DNA from 3 places in the Streptomyces sp. NPDC005195 genome. Region 3 is predicted to be linked to each of the others. Evidence: riboswitches for the same ligand, from Rfam matches in the RefSeq annotation. Region 3 holds a riboswitch; each other region holds the start of a gene.

The links. A riboswitch is a leader RNA that binds a small molecule or an ion and turns the genes downstream of it on or off. The one in region 3 is predicted to bind cyclic di-AMP.
Region 1: linked by a shared signal. The riboswitch ahead of ABZV34_RS22060 (transglycosylase SLT domain-containing protein) and the one ahead of ABZV34_RS17440 (M23 family metallopeptidase) in region 3 are both predicted to bind cyclic di-AMP.
Region 2: linked by a shared signal. The riboswitch ahead of ABZV34_RS09870 (C40 family peptidase) and the one ahead of ABZV34_RS17440 (M23 family metallopeptidase) in region 3 are both predicted to bind cyclic di-AMP.

The regions. Positions count from the first base shown of each region.
Region 1 is NZ_JBEXHZ010000021.1:83,788-88,715, forward strand. It holds gene ABZV34_RS22050 (polyprenyl synthetase family protein) at 1-562, opposite strand, end outside; gene ABZV34_RS22055 (CocE/NonD family hydrolase C-terminal non-catalytic domain-containing protein) at 1,659-1,871, shown strand; cyclic di-AMP (ydaO/yuaA leader) riboswitch at 2,992-3,150, shown strand; gene ABZV34_RS22060 (transglycosylase SLT domain-containing protein) at 3,155-3,925, shown strand; gene ABZV34_RS22065 (HAD family hydrolase) at 4,024-4,842, opposite strand.
Region 2 is NZ_JBEXHZ010000006.1:118,092-123,019, forward strand. It holds gene ABZV34_RS09850 (helix-turn-helix transcriptional regulator) at 1-263, opposite strand, end outside; gene ABZV34_RS09855 (ATP-binding protein) at 476-934, shown strand; gene ABZV34_RS09860 (LysR family transcriptional regulator) at 999-1,910, opposite strand; gene ABZV34_RS09865 (LysE family translocator) at 2,031-2,702, shown strand; gene ABZV34_RS09870 (C40 family peptidase) at 2,763-3,236, opposite strand; cyclic di-AMP (ydaO/yuaA leader) riboswitch at 3,240-3,425, opposite strand; gene ABZV34_RS09875 (hypothetical protein) at 3,771-4,076, opposite strand; gene ABZV34_RS09880 (ATP-dependent Clp protease proteolytic subunit) at 4,084-4,740, opposite strand.
Region 3 is NZ_JBEXHZ010000014.1:27,561-32,488, reverse strand. It holds gene ABZV34_RS17445 (pitrilysin family protein) at 1-1,382, shown strand, start outside; cyclic di-AMP (ydaO/yuaA leader) riboswitch at 1,632-1,793, shown strand; gene ABZV34_RS17440 (M23 family metallopeptidase) at 1,807-2,571, shown strand; gene ABZV34_RS17435 (GntR family transcriptional regulator) at 2,760-3,455, shown strand; gene ABZV34_RS17430 (HPr family phosphocarrier protein) at 3,650-3,931, opposite strand; gene ABZV34_RS17425 (GNAT family N-acetyltransferase) at 4,110-4,928, shown strand, end outside.

The DNA.
Region 1 (4,928 bases), on a different contig from region 3:
ACGCCACGGCGACCAGCGAACCGGTCTTGCCGCTCAGCACGTCGAGGTAGTGCTCGACCGGGTCCCGCCCGTCGCGCGGACCCGCCGTCTCCAGGATCTGTCCGGTGACCAGCCGTTCGAACGCCTCGGCCTGGACGCGGACGGCCTCGGGACCGAGGTCGGCCAGCGTGTGCGACGCGCGCGCGAAGAGAAAATCGCCGGTGAGGACGGCGACCGAGTTGCCCCAGCGGGTGTTCGCGCTGGGCACCCCGCGCCGCGCGTCGGCCTCGTCCATCACGTCGTCGTGGTACAGCGTGGCGAGATGGGTCAGCTCGACGACCACGGCCGAGGGCACGACACCCGGCGCGTAGGGGTCACCGAACTGCGCCGCGAGCATCACGAGCAGCGGACGGAACCGCTTCCCGCCGGCCCGCAGGAGATGCTGCGCGGCTTCCGTGATGAAGGGGACCTCGCTCTTGGTGACTTCGAGCAAGCCCTCCTCGACAGCCGCCAATCCGGCCTGGACATCGGCTTCGAGAGCCTGGTCCCGCACGCTCAGCCCGAACGGCCCGACGACGGTCACGAGAGGTTCTCCTGTCTGCTGACGATCACATGGCGAACTCGGTCGATCATTCGGTCGATGACACGGTTTGTCGATGTGTCGCTGCCATCACTCAAGTCAGCGTATCCGGTCACGTTTCGATCACCACGAGCGCCCACCGTCCCCACTGTCGACTTCCTCCCGACTTCCCTCTCCCCCGGCGTCCGATGTCCCCCGGGAGGCAGGCAGTCCCACGCAGTCCCACGTCCGGGTGGCGGCCCGTCACGAACGTTATGTTCCTGATAGGCCGGTATGGCAGTGGATAAACCGAATCACCCGCGAGCACCGGGAACACCGGGAACACCGGGAACACCGGGAACACCGACAAGAGCATGCACGCCCGTACGGCCTTCCCCTACGAGACGACTCACGAGGACGTCCGGATCCCTCCGGCGGACGGCACCCGGCTGTACGCGGGCCACGGGACTCGCCCACATCACCCGCCCGCCGGACTCGCGCACGTCGGCCGGGTGATGTGGCGCGACATCCGGGTGAAGCGCCTGGCGACGGTGGCCCCGTTCATCCATACGTGGCCGCCGCCGCGCCCGGCCCAGGACGCGCACGGGGGCGACGGCGGCGTCCGCCAGGGTGGCCCCGCGATCCGTGCGGCCGTCCCGGCGGTGGGCGGGCGGCCGGCGGGACCCGCACCCCGACCCGGTACCGCGCCTGGTCCAGAGCCTCCCGCCGGGCCCGGCGATCGGCTTCCTCCCGGAGGCGCCGCACTGGGGGACCACTGGCCCGAGCCACACAGCACGCGCACCCCGACCGACACGGACGCGCACACCCCGACCGACCCGGACAGCGGCCCGGTGACGCCGGAGCCCCTTCCTCGCCCCTATGTCACGGACGCGCACCCACCGGCGACGGTCTACGCCTCCCCGCCCGGCCGCCGGGTGGGCGACACCGCGGGATCCTCCCTCTTTGGTCACTCCCGTCGCGTACGCGCTCCGGGGTGCGCCGGTGCTTGTGCGCTCCCCTCAGCACACCGGCGTGGACACGGGTCGCCTCCGCCCCTCAACACACCCGCGCGGACCTGTCTCCGGACCGCCGCGAGGGTGGGTCCGGGTGATCGGCCCCGGTGTGCGACGCGGCCCCTGACGGCACCTCGACCCCGGTCACTCGTAGTGCCGTGAACCTGTCAGTGCGCAACCGCCGCGATCAGTCGCTCCCCTCGAAACCGGTCACTACGGAGGACGTAGGTTTCGGCCCGGCCGCCATCGGCCGGGCCGTCCCGCCCGGCCCTCGCATCCGCCTCTGGCTCGCTCCCTCCCCTCCCTCTTCCTGGCCCTGAATCCGGCCCGAGCCCGGCCCGGAGGCCGGCTTCACCCCGGACCCGTCGGTCAGTTCTCTCGAACTCCCCTTACGAGCAGGGGAGTCCGGTTCCACGAACGCCTTCGCGGAACCGGACCCTCCGTACCGCTCGGGATGGCCTCCGCCGCCGCTTTCGGCGAACCCCGCCCGAACGCCGGTCAGTGGACGACGTGGCCAAGGGCGAGCGATGCCGCGAAGTCGTCCGCCGCCACCGCGGCACCCGCGCCCACCCGGACGGCCTCGAACACGCGGAGGAGGCTCGAGGCGTGCTCCGCCCAGGAAGCCGAGCCTCGAGCGCCCGCGCCCGCCTCCCCTGGTCGATCCGCCCGCGCCGCCCGCGACCGGCCCGGGAGGCGCGACCCGGGTCCCGCCCCGAAGTCGGCTACGGGACAAGGGACTTCGCTCTCCCCCGAGCTGGTCCGCAAGGCCTTCACCGAGGCGGCCTCCCCTCGTACGGGGGAGCGGCGGATCCCGCGCATCGCGGGCCGAAGCCCCGGCGGCCCCGCGGAGCAGAGCGTGGACCGGTGCATCCCTGACGGACCCCGGCGAGGGACACGCGCCCGTCCTCACGGGCGGCCAGGAGTGGGTCACGCGCTTCGGCGTCATGCGGGCGGATCCCGGACCGTAATCAACAGGGTGCGCGCGGGCTGGAGTTCGGCCCCCGTCCCGACCTGAAGCGCCGCGCGCATCCCGAACACCGGCCCTACGGAGACCACTTCAGGACCGTCGAGAACCGGCTGCCCCACGGCGACCCCGGCACGGGCCTGCCCGCACGAACGGTGCGCACGGCTCCGACCGAGGGCTCAGCGGCCTTTTATCCGCGCCTTATATGCCCGACTTGCCGCCATTGCCGCTTTATTCCTGTCGGATCGAGTGAGTTGGGTCACGCGCGAAGGTCATCTACCTCGCGAACCCATCCAGCGACTACCCGTTTGCATAAGCCAAGTTGAGCGAAGTATTCCGGATTAATCGGGCAATTCATCCGCCCTTATGTCCTGGTGAAAACGATCTACACCGCGACATCAAGGCTTGTTTCGGACATGTGCTCTCGCATACCTTCACGTCACTCCGGACGGACCGCCCAATCCTGCCGCCGACCGGAACCACACCCGACCACACACGCACGGCAGGAGCGGGGGACCCAGGTAAGCCGCCGATCCGAAGTCCGGAACGGCTAGGGGTGAAGTCGCACTCACCGTGCGGCCGGGCAGCTCCCGCCCGAACCCGACAGCTCACCTCGCAGGCGCCGGAGAGGAACTCGTCATGGCCGCAGCAGGTAGACACTGCCACCCGAAGACCCGCAGCACCCTCGTTCGCGGCATTCTCGCGGCGGGCACGGGCGCCGCGGTACTCGCCCTCCCACTCCTGGGCGCCACCTGCGCACAGGCCGCCACGGGCGCCTCCGACGTCCAGCTCGTCACCTACAAGGTGGTCACGGGCGACACCCTGGTCAAGATCGCGCAGAAGTACCCCTCGAGCGGCGGCTGGAAGAAGCTGTACGAGGCCAACAGCGCGGTCATCGGCTCCAACCCGTCGGCGCTCCGCACGGGCCTCACCCTGACGGTCGGCACGAAAACCGTCCAGAACACCACAAAGTCGGCAAAGGTCACGGCGGCGGTCGCCAAGACGACCAAGTCCACGACCACGGCGGTCAAGACCGCGACGGCCAAGACCAAGGCGGCCACCGAGACCACCGCCGCCGTGAAGACGTACACGAACGACCTCGACGGCTGGATCAAGCAGTCGCTGGACATCATGGCCAAGAACGGAATCCCGGGCACGTACAACGGCATCCACCGCAACGTCATGCGGGAGTCCTCCGGAAACCCCAAGGCCATCAACAACTGGGACTCCAACGCCGCCGCCGGTATCCCCTCCAAGGGCCTGCTCCAGGTCATCGACCCGACGTTCAAGGCCTACCACGTGCCCGGCACGTCCATGGACTCCTACGACCCGGTCGCGAACATCACCGCCGCCTGCAACTACGCCGCAGCGAAGTACGGCTCGATCGACAACGTCAACGGCGCCTACTGACCGGACGCCACGAGACCGGGGTGCCGGGCCGGACTTCCGGCACCCCGGGAATCCGAGGCTTCGGGGCTTCGGGGCTTCGGGGCTTCGGGCAACCGGGGCTACGGTGCGGAGAGCGGGAACAGCCGCTCCAGCACCACCGCGATCCCGTCGTCCTCGTTCGACAGCGTCACCTCGTCGGCCACCGCCCTGAGCTCCGGGTGGGCGTTGGCCATGGCGACCCCGTGGGCGGCCCAGTCGAACATGGGGATGTCGTTGGGCATGTCACCGAAGGCGATGGTGGCTTCGGAGGCCAGCCCGAGATGGGCGGCGGCGAGAGCAAGGCCCGTCGCCTTGGTCACCCCGCATGGCTGGAGTTCGACCGTGCCGGGCCCCGACATGGTGACCGTGGCCAGGGAACCCACCACTCCCCTGGCCGCCGCGGCCAACTCGTCGTCGGACAGCAGCGGGTGGCGCAGCAGGACCTTGCTGATCGGCTCCGTCCAGAGGTCGTCGCGGCGACCGACCCGTACCGCGGGAAGCGTCGGGTGCGGCATCACGTAACCGGGCTCGATGAGTGTCAGTCCGTCCACGCCGTCCTGGTCCACCGCGGCGTAGAGCAGCCCTACCTCCGCCTCGATCTTGCCGAGCGCCGTCTCCGCGAGTTCCCTGTCCAGGGTCACCGACCACAGCAGACGGTCCTCGCCCGCGTCGTAGAGCTGCGCCCCCTGTCCGCACACCGCCAGTCCCGCACCGCCGAGTTCGCCGAGGAGCGGGCGCACCCTCGGCGCCGGGCGCCCCGTCACGACCAGATGGCGGGCGCCCGCCTCCACCGCCCTCGCCAACGCGGCCCGGGTCCGGTCGGAGAGCGTGTCGTCGCCGCGCAGCAGCGTTCCGTCCAGGTCAGTGGCGATGAGTGAATATGCAGTCGGAGCGGCCATGATCCGAAGAATACGGATCCGACGACTCATCGGCCCGGCGTGAACCGGACGACGTCCGGTATCCCGTCAGCAACGCCGTTCACCGC
Region 2 (4,928 bases), on a different contig from region 3:
CAGTGGTGACGCCCGTTGCCCTCGGATCCGGACAGTCCGAGCAGGAGCTCCCGTAAGCCGGGTTCCCGCACGCCGTAAGCGTCCAGGAGGCGCTCCACGTCGGCCGCTTTCACCCCGCTGATCCCCGTCTCGATCCGGCTCACCTTCGACTGATGCCAGCCGACGAGACGGGCCGCCTCACCACTGGTGAGGCCCACACCGGCGCGCAGCGCGCGCAGTTCGGCACCGAGTTTGCGGCGGCGTACCGCGGGACCGTGCTGCATGGCCGTACTCCTTACTCCTTCCGAGCCGCCCAAATACGGTCTGCCGTCGCAGAGTTCACCGCTTCGAGCGACAGATATATGCATATCTCGGTGGATCGCGCCCGTGACCGGCCCAGTGATGGCAGTCTGGCGCGAAGCACCAGTCCGGGACCGTACTCGAACCATCCGCTCCGTGTCGGACTCCGGTCCCGTGGGAAAGGGACGACGTCGTCATGGCAGATCACCAGGAAGCATCCGTCACTCTGCCGAGCGATCCCGCCTCGGTCTGCGCGGCCCGGAGTTTCGTCGTCGACGTGCTGGCCGAATGGGGCCTGCCGCGCGACGCCGAAGCCGCGGACACCGTACGCCTGATCGTGTCCGAACTAGCCACCAACGCCGTCCAGCACACCTTCGGTCAGTCGCCCACCTTCACGGTGGACGTCCGGCTCGACCGGGACGAACAACTGCGCATCGGCGTCACCGACAGCCATCCACGCTTCCCGAAACGCCTGCCCGCCGCCGTCCAACAGGACAACGGCCGTGGGATGGTGATCATTCGTTGGCTGACCGCCGAATGCGGCGGCAGGGTTCTCGTGCGCCCCACCCGGGAGGGCGGCAAGACGGTCTCCATCGAGCTGCCGTGGACGGTGCCGGCCCGGCCGGTGGTGGCCGGCGGCCCACAAGAGCCCTGAGGAAACGATCAGTTGCCCCGCCCGCGCGCGAGTCCGTGCCGCGCGTCCCCGCCGCGTGGCACGCCTACCGCGTGGCACGCCCGAACACGCCGCGCAGCAGGGCCCGGAAGGCCTCGGCCGCGGGTGCCTGCCGGTCGGTCCGGTGGACGACGGAGATCGTACGGCGCAGATCTCCCGGCTCCAGCAGCCGCAGCCCCACCGGGGTCGCCGCCGTCCTGGCCACCATCTCCGGCACCACCGCGACCCCGAGCCCCGCACTGACCAGCGCGCACACCAGGGCGTACCCGGGGCTCTCGACCCGCACGGCCGGGGTGGCCCCGACCCGGGCCAGCGCGGCCTCCACACCCTGCCGGGGCGGATGGTCCGGAGCCATGCTGATCAGCGGCTGTCCGGCGAGTCCGGACAGCGGCAGCCGGGCCGCACCGTCCGCGAGGACGTGTCCCGGAGCCGTGACGAGCACCAGCTCCTCGACCAGCACCGGCTCCGCGTGCACCGACGTGGGGAGGGGTACCGGGTCCGCGGGCTCGTAGGTGTGCGTCAGCGCGAGATCGACCTCGCCCGCCGCGACCGCCGAGACACCGTCCGGGGGCTCGTAGTTCGCGACCGTGAGTTCCACGTCGGGGTGGGCCCGGCGGAAGGCGCTGAGCACCGGCGGCAGCAGATGGATGCCCGCCGTCTGGAAGGTGCCGAGCCGCAGGGTGCCGCCCGACAGACCGGTCAGACGGGCCAGTTCGTGCCGGGCCCGCTCCATCTCGTCGAGCACCCGGCGGGCCCGGGCCACGAGCAGCTCGCCCGCGTCCGTGAGCCGCGCCCCGCGGTGGGACCGCACCAGCAGGGACGCGCCCGCCTCCCGTTCCAGCTTGGCGAGCTGCTGGGAGAGGGCGGGCGGGCTGTAGCCGAGGCGTTCGGCGGCCCGGGTGATGGATCCCGCCTCGGCCACCGCCACCAGGGCCGCCAGCCGTGTCGGGTCGTACATCGAACGCCTCCCCAGGTCCGGGGCACCCCGCGGAGGAGCCCAGGTCTTAACGATTGGTTAAGGCAGACCCAGGATATTCGACATACCTGGTGAAGGCCCGGCCCGGGCACCCTGGTGGCCATGGACGCACAGCTCATCGCCTTCACCGCTGTGGCCGCGGGAATGGTCGCCATGCCCGGCGCGGACTTCACCGTCGTCGTGCGCAACGCCCTCGTCTCCCGCCGGGCCGGGGTGGCGTGCGCGCTCGGGGTCGCGGGCGGGCTCCTCCTGCACACCGTGCTGGCCGTCGCCGGTGTCGCCGCCGTCCTCACGGCCGTGCCCGCGCTGTTCCGCACGCTGCAGCTCCTCGGCGGCGCCTACGTGCTGTACCTGGGCGTACGGACGCTGGGCGGTCCGCGACGGCAGCGGGACCGGGATCCGGACCGGGAGCGCCCGGCGGCGTCCGGCGGGACGCTGCCCCGCGAGGCCGTGGCCGGCGGGCCCGGGGACGGGAGCCGTCCGCTGCGGCAGGGCTTCGTCACGAACGCGCTCAACCCGAAGGCGCCGATCACCTTCCTGAGCCTGCTGCCGCAGTTCGTGCCCGCGGGCAGCCCCGCGATGCCCCGCACCCTGGTGCTGGCCCTGATCGTGGTGGCCGTCGCCCTCGTGTGGTTCCCGGCGGTCGCCCTGCTGGTCGACCGGCTGGGACGGTGGCTGCGCAGGCCGCGTGCCGCCCGCGCCGTGGAAGCGGTCACCGGGAGCGCGCTCACGGTGCTCGGTCTGGTGCTCCTCCTGGAGCCCCTGACGGCCTGAGAGTCTCCCCGCTTCGTGCCGCGAGGGGCGGCGGCCCGGCGCCGCCGCCCCTCGGCCGGGTCAGCTCACACGGCCGTACCAGACGCTCTTCGTCCAGATCTTCTGGAGCTTCACGACCTCCCCGCTCTTCGGGGAGTGCCAGATCTTTCCCTTCCCGGCGTAGATGCCGACGTGGTACACGTTCCGGCCCGAATGGAAGAACACGAGGTCACCGGCCTTGCGATGCGAGGCTGAGATGTGGTGGCTCTTGTTGTACTGCCCGGCGGCCGTACGAGGCAGCTTCTTGCCCGCCTTCTTGTACGAGTACAGCGTGAGCCCGGAGCAGTCGAAGCGGCGCGGCCCGGTGGCCCCGTACCTGTACGGGGCGCCCTTCTTGGATGCCGCGACCTGGAGTGCCCTCGTCGCCGGTGTGGCCGCCTCGGCGTCGGCTGCGACGCCCGGGACCACCAGGCTGCCGCCCACGGCGGCGATGGTCAGAGCCGAGGCCGTACCGGCCCGGGTCAGCAGCGACGGGACACGATTGAGCGCAGTCATGCGCAACCCTTCGTCAACCGCCTGTGAAGGATGACCTGTCGGATTCGGGCTGGCGAAGTAGCCCGGCCGCTTACGCGGCTTCACCCCAAGGACCGCCCGGATCTCTCCGGCGGCCCGTCTTGCTGGGTCCTCCACTCCTGCCGATGCACATCTGTCGACCGGTCATCCGGGCGGCGGCAGGACTCGGCGTCCGCCCGGACCGCCCCGCCGGTGTGGCGGGGGCTTGTCGTCGGAAGGGATCTTCACGCATGGATGTCGGAAAATCCGAGCGGAACCGATGATTTGTGGGGTTACTCACCACTCACCCGTTCGGGTGGACACTCCTCTGTTCGAGGGGCGTTGGGGACGTCGGCAAGGCTCTTACCAGCACCGGAGCACTTCATTGCGCCTTTTGGCTACGCGTGTTGCGCAACTTTTGGGGCCACCCGAAAGGACGCGCGTCTACGCCGTTGGGGGGTACGTCGACTGGTCCGTTTGAAACCCGGTCCGGACGTTCCGCGGATCGGTGTGAGCGGCGCCCCGGTCCTGGATGCCTCAACTGCCGGAGTCGGGCGGCAGGGTGACGCGGGCGGTCCGCCGCTCGCCGTCGAGGACGCGCAGGGCCTGCGCCAGGGTCGGCGCGTGCACCTCGCTCTCGCCCCGCTGGTGCATCAGGGCCAGGGCGTCACGCAGTGCGGTCGCCTTGCCCACGAGTGCCTGGGCGGCGCGGAGCCCGCGATAGGTGTCTCCCGGCCGGCCCGGGTTGATGCGGCCGACCAGGTCGACCACGTCGAGGTAGCGGTCGATCAGCTCGGCCTCGGCGTGGGTCAGTGCGGGCAGCGGAGGCAGTTCGGGCACCATCGGCGGATCACCTCGCGTCGGGTGTGGCGTTCCTCGCACCGGGCGTGGTGCGCGAGTTCTTGCGGCTCGGGATGATCCCGTCCACCAGCCCGTACGCCAGCGCGGCCTGCGCGTCCAGAATCGTGTCCCGCTCGATGTCTGCGGCGACTTGTTCGGGATTTTGCCCCGTGTGCCGTACGAGCATGTCCTCCAGCAGCTTCCGAGTGCGCGTCAACTCCGTTGCCTGGAGGGCTGGATCGCTCGCGTGGCCCGGAACGGGGACGGGCAGAGAGGGCTGACGGATCAGCACCCGTGCACCCGGCAGGGCGAACCGCTTGCCCGGAGTGCCGCCGGCCAGCAGGACGGCGGCGACCGACGCGGCCTGCCCCAGGCACACGGTCTCCACGTCACAGGCGACGAACCGCATCGTGTCGTAGATCGCCGTCATCGCGGTGAACGAGCCACCAGGGCAGTTGACGTAGAGCGAGATGTCCCGCTCCGGCGCCAGGTGTTCGAGGTGCATGAACAGGGCCGTCACGTCGTTCGCCGCGGTGTCGTCGACCGGTGTCCCGAGGAACACGATGCGCTCGTCGAGCAGTTGGGAGTACGGGTCGAGGGACCGGCGTCCCCTGGTCGTGCGAGCGGTGAACTCGGGCAGGACGTGGCGGGCGGACGGTTCGTACATGGCTGGCGCCTCCTCCGGGTGACTCCCCTGTGTGTCGCTACTTGTAAAAAATGTACAGGACGTACGGATCATGTCGAGGGGATCGGCCGACAGCGAAAATCCCGGCGGAGAGGAGGAGGGAGATGCTCCACGGGTACGACGCCGAGGGTCCGGGCCGGACGCGGGATCCGTGGGCGTGGCGGCGGGGG
Region 3 (4,928 bases):
AGCTCGCCACCATGGACTTCCACCCGCAGCCCCAGGCCGGCCGGCCCAAGCCCTGGGCCTTCCCGGCTCCCGAGCGCGGCACGCTGGACAACGGGCTGACCCTGATGCACTGCGACCGCCCGGGCCAGCAGGTCGTCGCCGTCGAGGTGCTCCTCGCCGCGCCGCTGGACGCCGAGCCCGCCGGCCTCGACGGCATCGCCACGATCATGGCGCGCGCGTTCTCCGAGGGCACCGACAAGCTCTCCGCCGAGGAGTTCGCCGCCGAGCTGGAGCGCTGCGGCGCCACCCTCGACGCGCACGCCGACCACCCCGGCGTACGCCTCTCCCTCGAAGTGCCCGTCTCACGCCTGCCCAAGGCGCTCGGCCTGCTCGCCGACGCCCTGAGGGCACCGGCGTTCACCGAGAGCGAGATCGAGCGGCTGGTACGCAACCGGCTCGACGAGATCCCGCACGAGAGCGCCAACCCGGCCCGCCGCGCCGCCAAGGAGCTCTCCAGGGAGCTGTTCCCGGCGACCTCGCGGATGTCCCGTCCCCGGCAGGGCACCGAGGAGACCGTCCGGAAGATCGACGCGGCGGGCGTCCGCGCCTTCTACGACCGGTACGTTCGCCCGGCCACGTCCACCGCCGTGATCGTCGGTGACCTCACCGACGTGGACCTCGACGGGCTGCTCGCCGAGACGCTCGGCGCCTGGACGGGTTCCTCCGCCGAACCGCGTCCCGTGCCGCCGGTCACCGCCGACGACACCGGCCGCGTGATCATCGTGGACCGCCCCGGCGCGGTCCAGACGCAGTTGCTGATCGGCCGCGTCGGCTCGGACCGGCACGACCGTGTCTGGCCCGCCCAGGTGCTCGGCACGTACTGCCTCGGCGGCACCCTCACCTCGCGCCTGGACCGCGTGCTGCGCGAGGAGAAGGGCTACACCTACGGGGTGCGGGCCTTCGGCCAGGTGATGCGTTCCGCTCCGGACGGCACGGGTATCGCGATGCTCGCCATCAGCGGCTCGGTGGACACCCCGAACACCGGGCCGGCCCTGGACGACCTCTGGAAGGTGCTGCGCACCCTCGCCGCGGACGGTCTGACGGACGCCGAACGGGACGTCGCCGTGCAGAACCTGGTGGGGGTGGCACCCCTCAAGTTCGAGACCGCGGCGGCCGTCGCGGGCACGCTCGCCGACCAGGTCGAGCAGTACCTGCCGGACGACTACCAGGCGACGCTGTACCAGCAGCTCGCCGCGACCGGCACCGTGGAGGCCACCGCGGCGGCGGTGAGCGCCTTCCCGGTGGACCGTCTGGTCACCGTCCTGGTGGGCGACGCCACGCAGATCGAGGAGCCCGTCAAGGCGCTCGGCATCGGTGAAGTGACCGTCGTGGCCGCGGAGTAGAAGCGGGGCGGAGAACGCGGCGGACGACGCGGCGGAAATCGCGAGCACGGAGGGGCCCGGGTGACCGAAGAGTCGCCCGGGTCCCCTTTTGCCCGGACAACATCCTCAATTTGTCCGTATTGATGGGGAGGTTGCCTTTCTGCCCTGTGGCATGCACTACAAAAACCGCGATCTGTTTGTTGATTGAAAGAGGGCCCCCTTAGCGTCGGTCCGGCTGTTCGTCAGGCAGTGCGCCGCGTCCGCGGCACCGGACAGCCATCGCCGAGTCCCCGTACGGCGCGAGCCAGGGGAGCCGGGGACCCGTACGCAGTCCCTGGGGTGAATCGGACTCCCTCCCCGCGAGGGCGTCCGTAGGAGACCTTCCTGCTCCGAACCCGTCAGCTAACCCGGTAGGCGAGAGGGAAGGAAAGGACCAAGCCCCTTCATGGCGTTCACCTGTGGCACCGGGAAACACCGACGTCCGAGCCGCGTGAAGCGCACCACCTCGAACGCCGTCGGCGTCGCGGCGCTCACCACCACCGGTGTCATCGGAACCCTGGCAGCCCCCGCCCTCGCCGCGGACAGCTCCGTCGAGCAGACCGGGCTGACCCAGGCCGTCACCATCGGCGACACGGTCGCCGCCCAGATCGACGCGCAGGCCGCCGCGCAGCAGCGTGCCGCCGACGAGGCGGCCGCCCGTCTGAAGGCCGAACAGGCGGCGCGCAAGCGGGCCGTCGAGGAGGCGAAGAAGGAGCGCGAGGCCAAGGAACGCGCCGCCCGCGCCGCCGAGCGCAAGCGTCTCAACACCTTCGTCCTGCCGATCCCCGGCTCGTACGTCTCCACCGGCTACAAGACCGGCGGCAGCCTCTGGTCCTCCGGCAGCCACACCGGCGTCGACTTTCACGCCGCGTCCGGGACCCCGGTCCACTCGGTCGGCGCGGGCACGGTCGTCACGGCCGGCTGGGGCGGGGCCTACGGCAACCAGGTCGTCCTGCGGATGCACGACGGTACGTACACGATGTACGGCCACCTGTCGTCCATCGGTGTCTCCGTCGGCCAGACCGTCACCCCGGGCGGCCGGCTGGGCCTCTCCGGGGCCACCGGGAACACCACCGGGCCGCACCTCCACTTCGAGGCCCGCACCACGGCGGAGTACGGCTCCGACATCGACCCGGTCGCCTACCTCCGCTCGCACGGTGTGAACGTCTGACGCCCGGCGTCCGCACTTCCGAGGCCCCGGCTCACCCGAGCCGGGGCTTCGTCGTTTCGAACGGCTGTCTGTCCAAAAAATATCCATGGATTCCGGCCCGCCATCGGAAATTCCGGCTCGCTGCAATAGAGTCGCCGAACGAGCGTCGATCGACCGCGTTTCGCGGGGATTAAGGCGGAGGTCCGGTCATGCGCATTCCCGCGCACTCGGTATGCACGGCGATCCGCGACGACATCGTCGCGGGTGTCTACGAGCGCGGCGGCCGGCTCACCGAGGAACTGCTGGCGCGCCGCTACGGCGTCTCGCGCGTCCCGGTGCGCGAGGCCCTGCGCACCCTGGAGGCCGAGGGTTTCGTCGTCACCCGGCGGCACGCGGGCGCGTGCGTGGCGGAGCCCACCGAGCAGGAGGCCGCGGATCTGCTGGAGATGCGTATGCTCCTGGAACCGCTGGGGGCGTCCAGGGCCGCCCAGCGGCGCACCGAGGCCCACCTCAAGGTGCTGCGAGGCCTGGTCAGACTGGGTCAGGAGCGCTCCAGGAGGGGGAACAGCGAGGATCTGCGCTCCCTGGGCGGCTGGTTCCACGAGACGCTCGCACAGGCTTCCCGGAGTCCCGCGCTGACCTCCACGCTGGCCCAGCTGCGGCACAAGATCGCCTGGATGTACGCGGTGCGGGCGCCCGCCGATCCGGCGGAGTCCTGGGCGGAGCACGGCGGCATCGTGGACGCGGTGGCGCGCGGTGACGGCGAGCGGGCCCGGGCCATCACGGCGCTGCACACCGAGCGCGCGACGGCCGCGCACCGGCTGAGGTTTCCCGGTGGGGGAGACCGCCCGGACCGCGTGAGGACTTCGCAACATCCCGTAAACATGACGGGCCTGCGTCATTAACACGGGGGCCGTATACAAAGAGGGGTAATTCGCGGGAGATTATTTCCGCTGCCCGTAATTCGAAAAAGCGAAGGGCTCGCCCGATGTTTTCGGGCGAGCCCCTTCGCTTTGTCCACGATTTGTCTACGGGGCGATGTCCTTCGATGTGAAAACCTTCGCCGCCGTCAATGGGGGAGCCCCGCGAGGGGGGCACCTCAGACGGTCTCGGGAAGCTCCTCGAGGCCTTCCGCGACCAGCTTGGCCAGCCGGTCGAGGGCGGCGTCCGCGCCCTCGGCCGCCGAGGCGAGGACGATCTCCTCGCCGCCCTGGGCGCCCAGGCCGAGGACCGCCAGCATGGAGGCCGCGTTGACGGGGTTGCCGTCCGCCTTGGCGATCGTCACGGGGATGCCGGAGGCCGTGGCCGCCCGGACGAAGATGGAGGCGGGACGGGCGTGGAGGCCCTCGGCCCAGCCGACGTTGACGCGGCGCTCAGCCATGTGATGCTGCCCTTCAGGGGTTCAGGGTTGTCTAGACCAGTGTTCCATAGAGTGAAGCGCGTCCGGAGCGGGTGTCGTACCTGCCCCGGATCCGGCTTCGGACCCCGGCCTGGATCCGAATCCGCTGCCCCTAGCCTGCCTCGCGCCGCTGACGGACGCGAGCCGTACTCTGGGCCCCATGCAGACCTCGTCGGACCGGCACGAGTACCCCTCCCACTGGGAGGCCGACGTGGTGCTGCGTGACGGAGGCACGGCCCGTGTCAGGCCCATCACCGTCGACGACGCCGAGCGCCTGGTCAGCTTCTACGAGCAGGTCTCGGACGAGTCGAAGTACTACCGCTTCTTCGCGCCGTACCCGCGCCTGTCCGCCAAGGACGTCCGCCGCTTCACCCACCACGACTTCGTGGACAGGGTGGGGCTCGCGGCCACGATCGGCGGCGAGTTCATCGCCACCGTACGCTATGACCGCATTGGTGCCGGCGGCCTGCCCGCCTCCGCGCCCGCCGACGAGGCCGAGGTGGCCTTCCTCGTGCAGGACGCCCACCAGGGCCGCGGCGTCGCCTCGGCCCTCCTCGAACACATCGGCGCGGTGGCCAGGGAGCGGGACATCCGCCGGTTCGCCGCCGAGGTGCTGCCCGCCAACACCAAGATGATCAAGGTGTTCACGGACGCCGGGTACCAGCAGAAGCGGCACTTCGAGGACGGCGTCGTACGCCTGGAGTTCGACCTCGAACCCACCGACCGCTCCGTCGCCGTGCAGCGCGCGCGGGAACAGCGCGCCGAGGCCCGTTCCGTGCAGCGGCTGCTCGCGCCCGGCTCGGTCGCGGTCATCGGCGCGGGGCGTACGGCCGGCGGGGTGGGCCGCAGCGTCCTCGCCAACCTCCGCGAGGCGGGCTTCACGGGTCGGCTGTACGCGGTGAACAAGTCCCTCGAGGAGAAGGAGCTCGACGGGGTCCCCGCGCACCGCTCCGTCCGCGACATCGGCGAGCACGTCGAC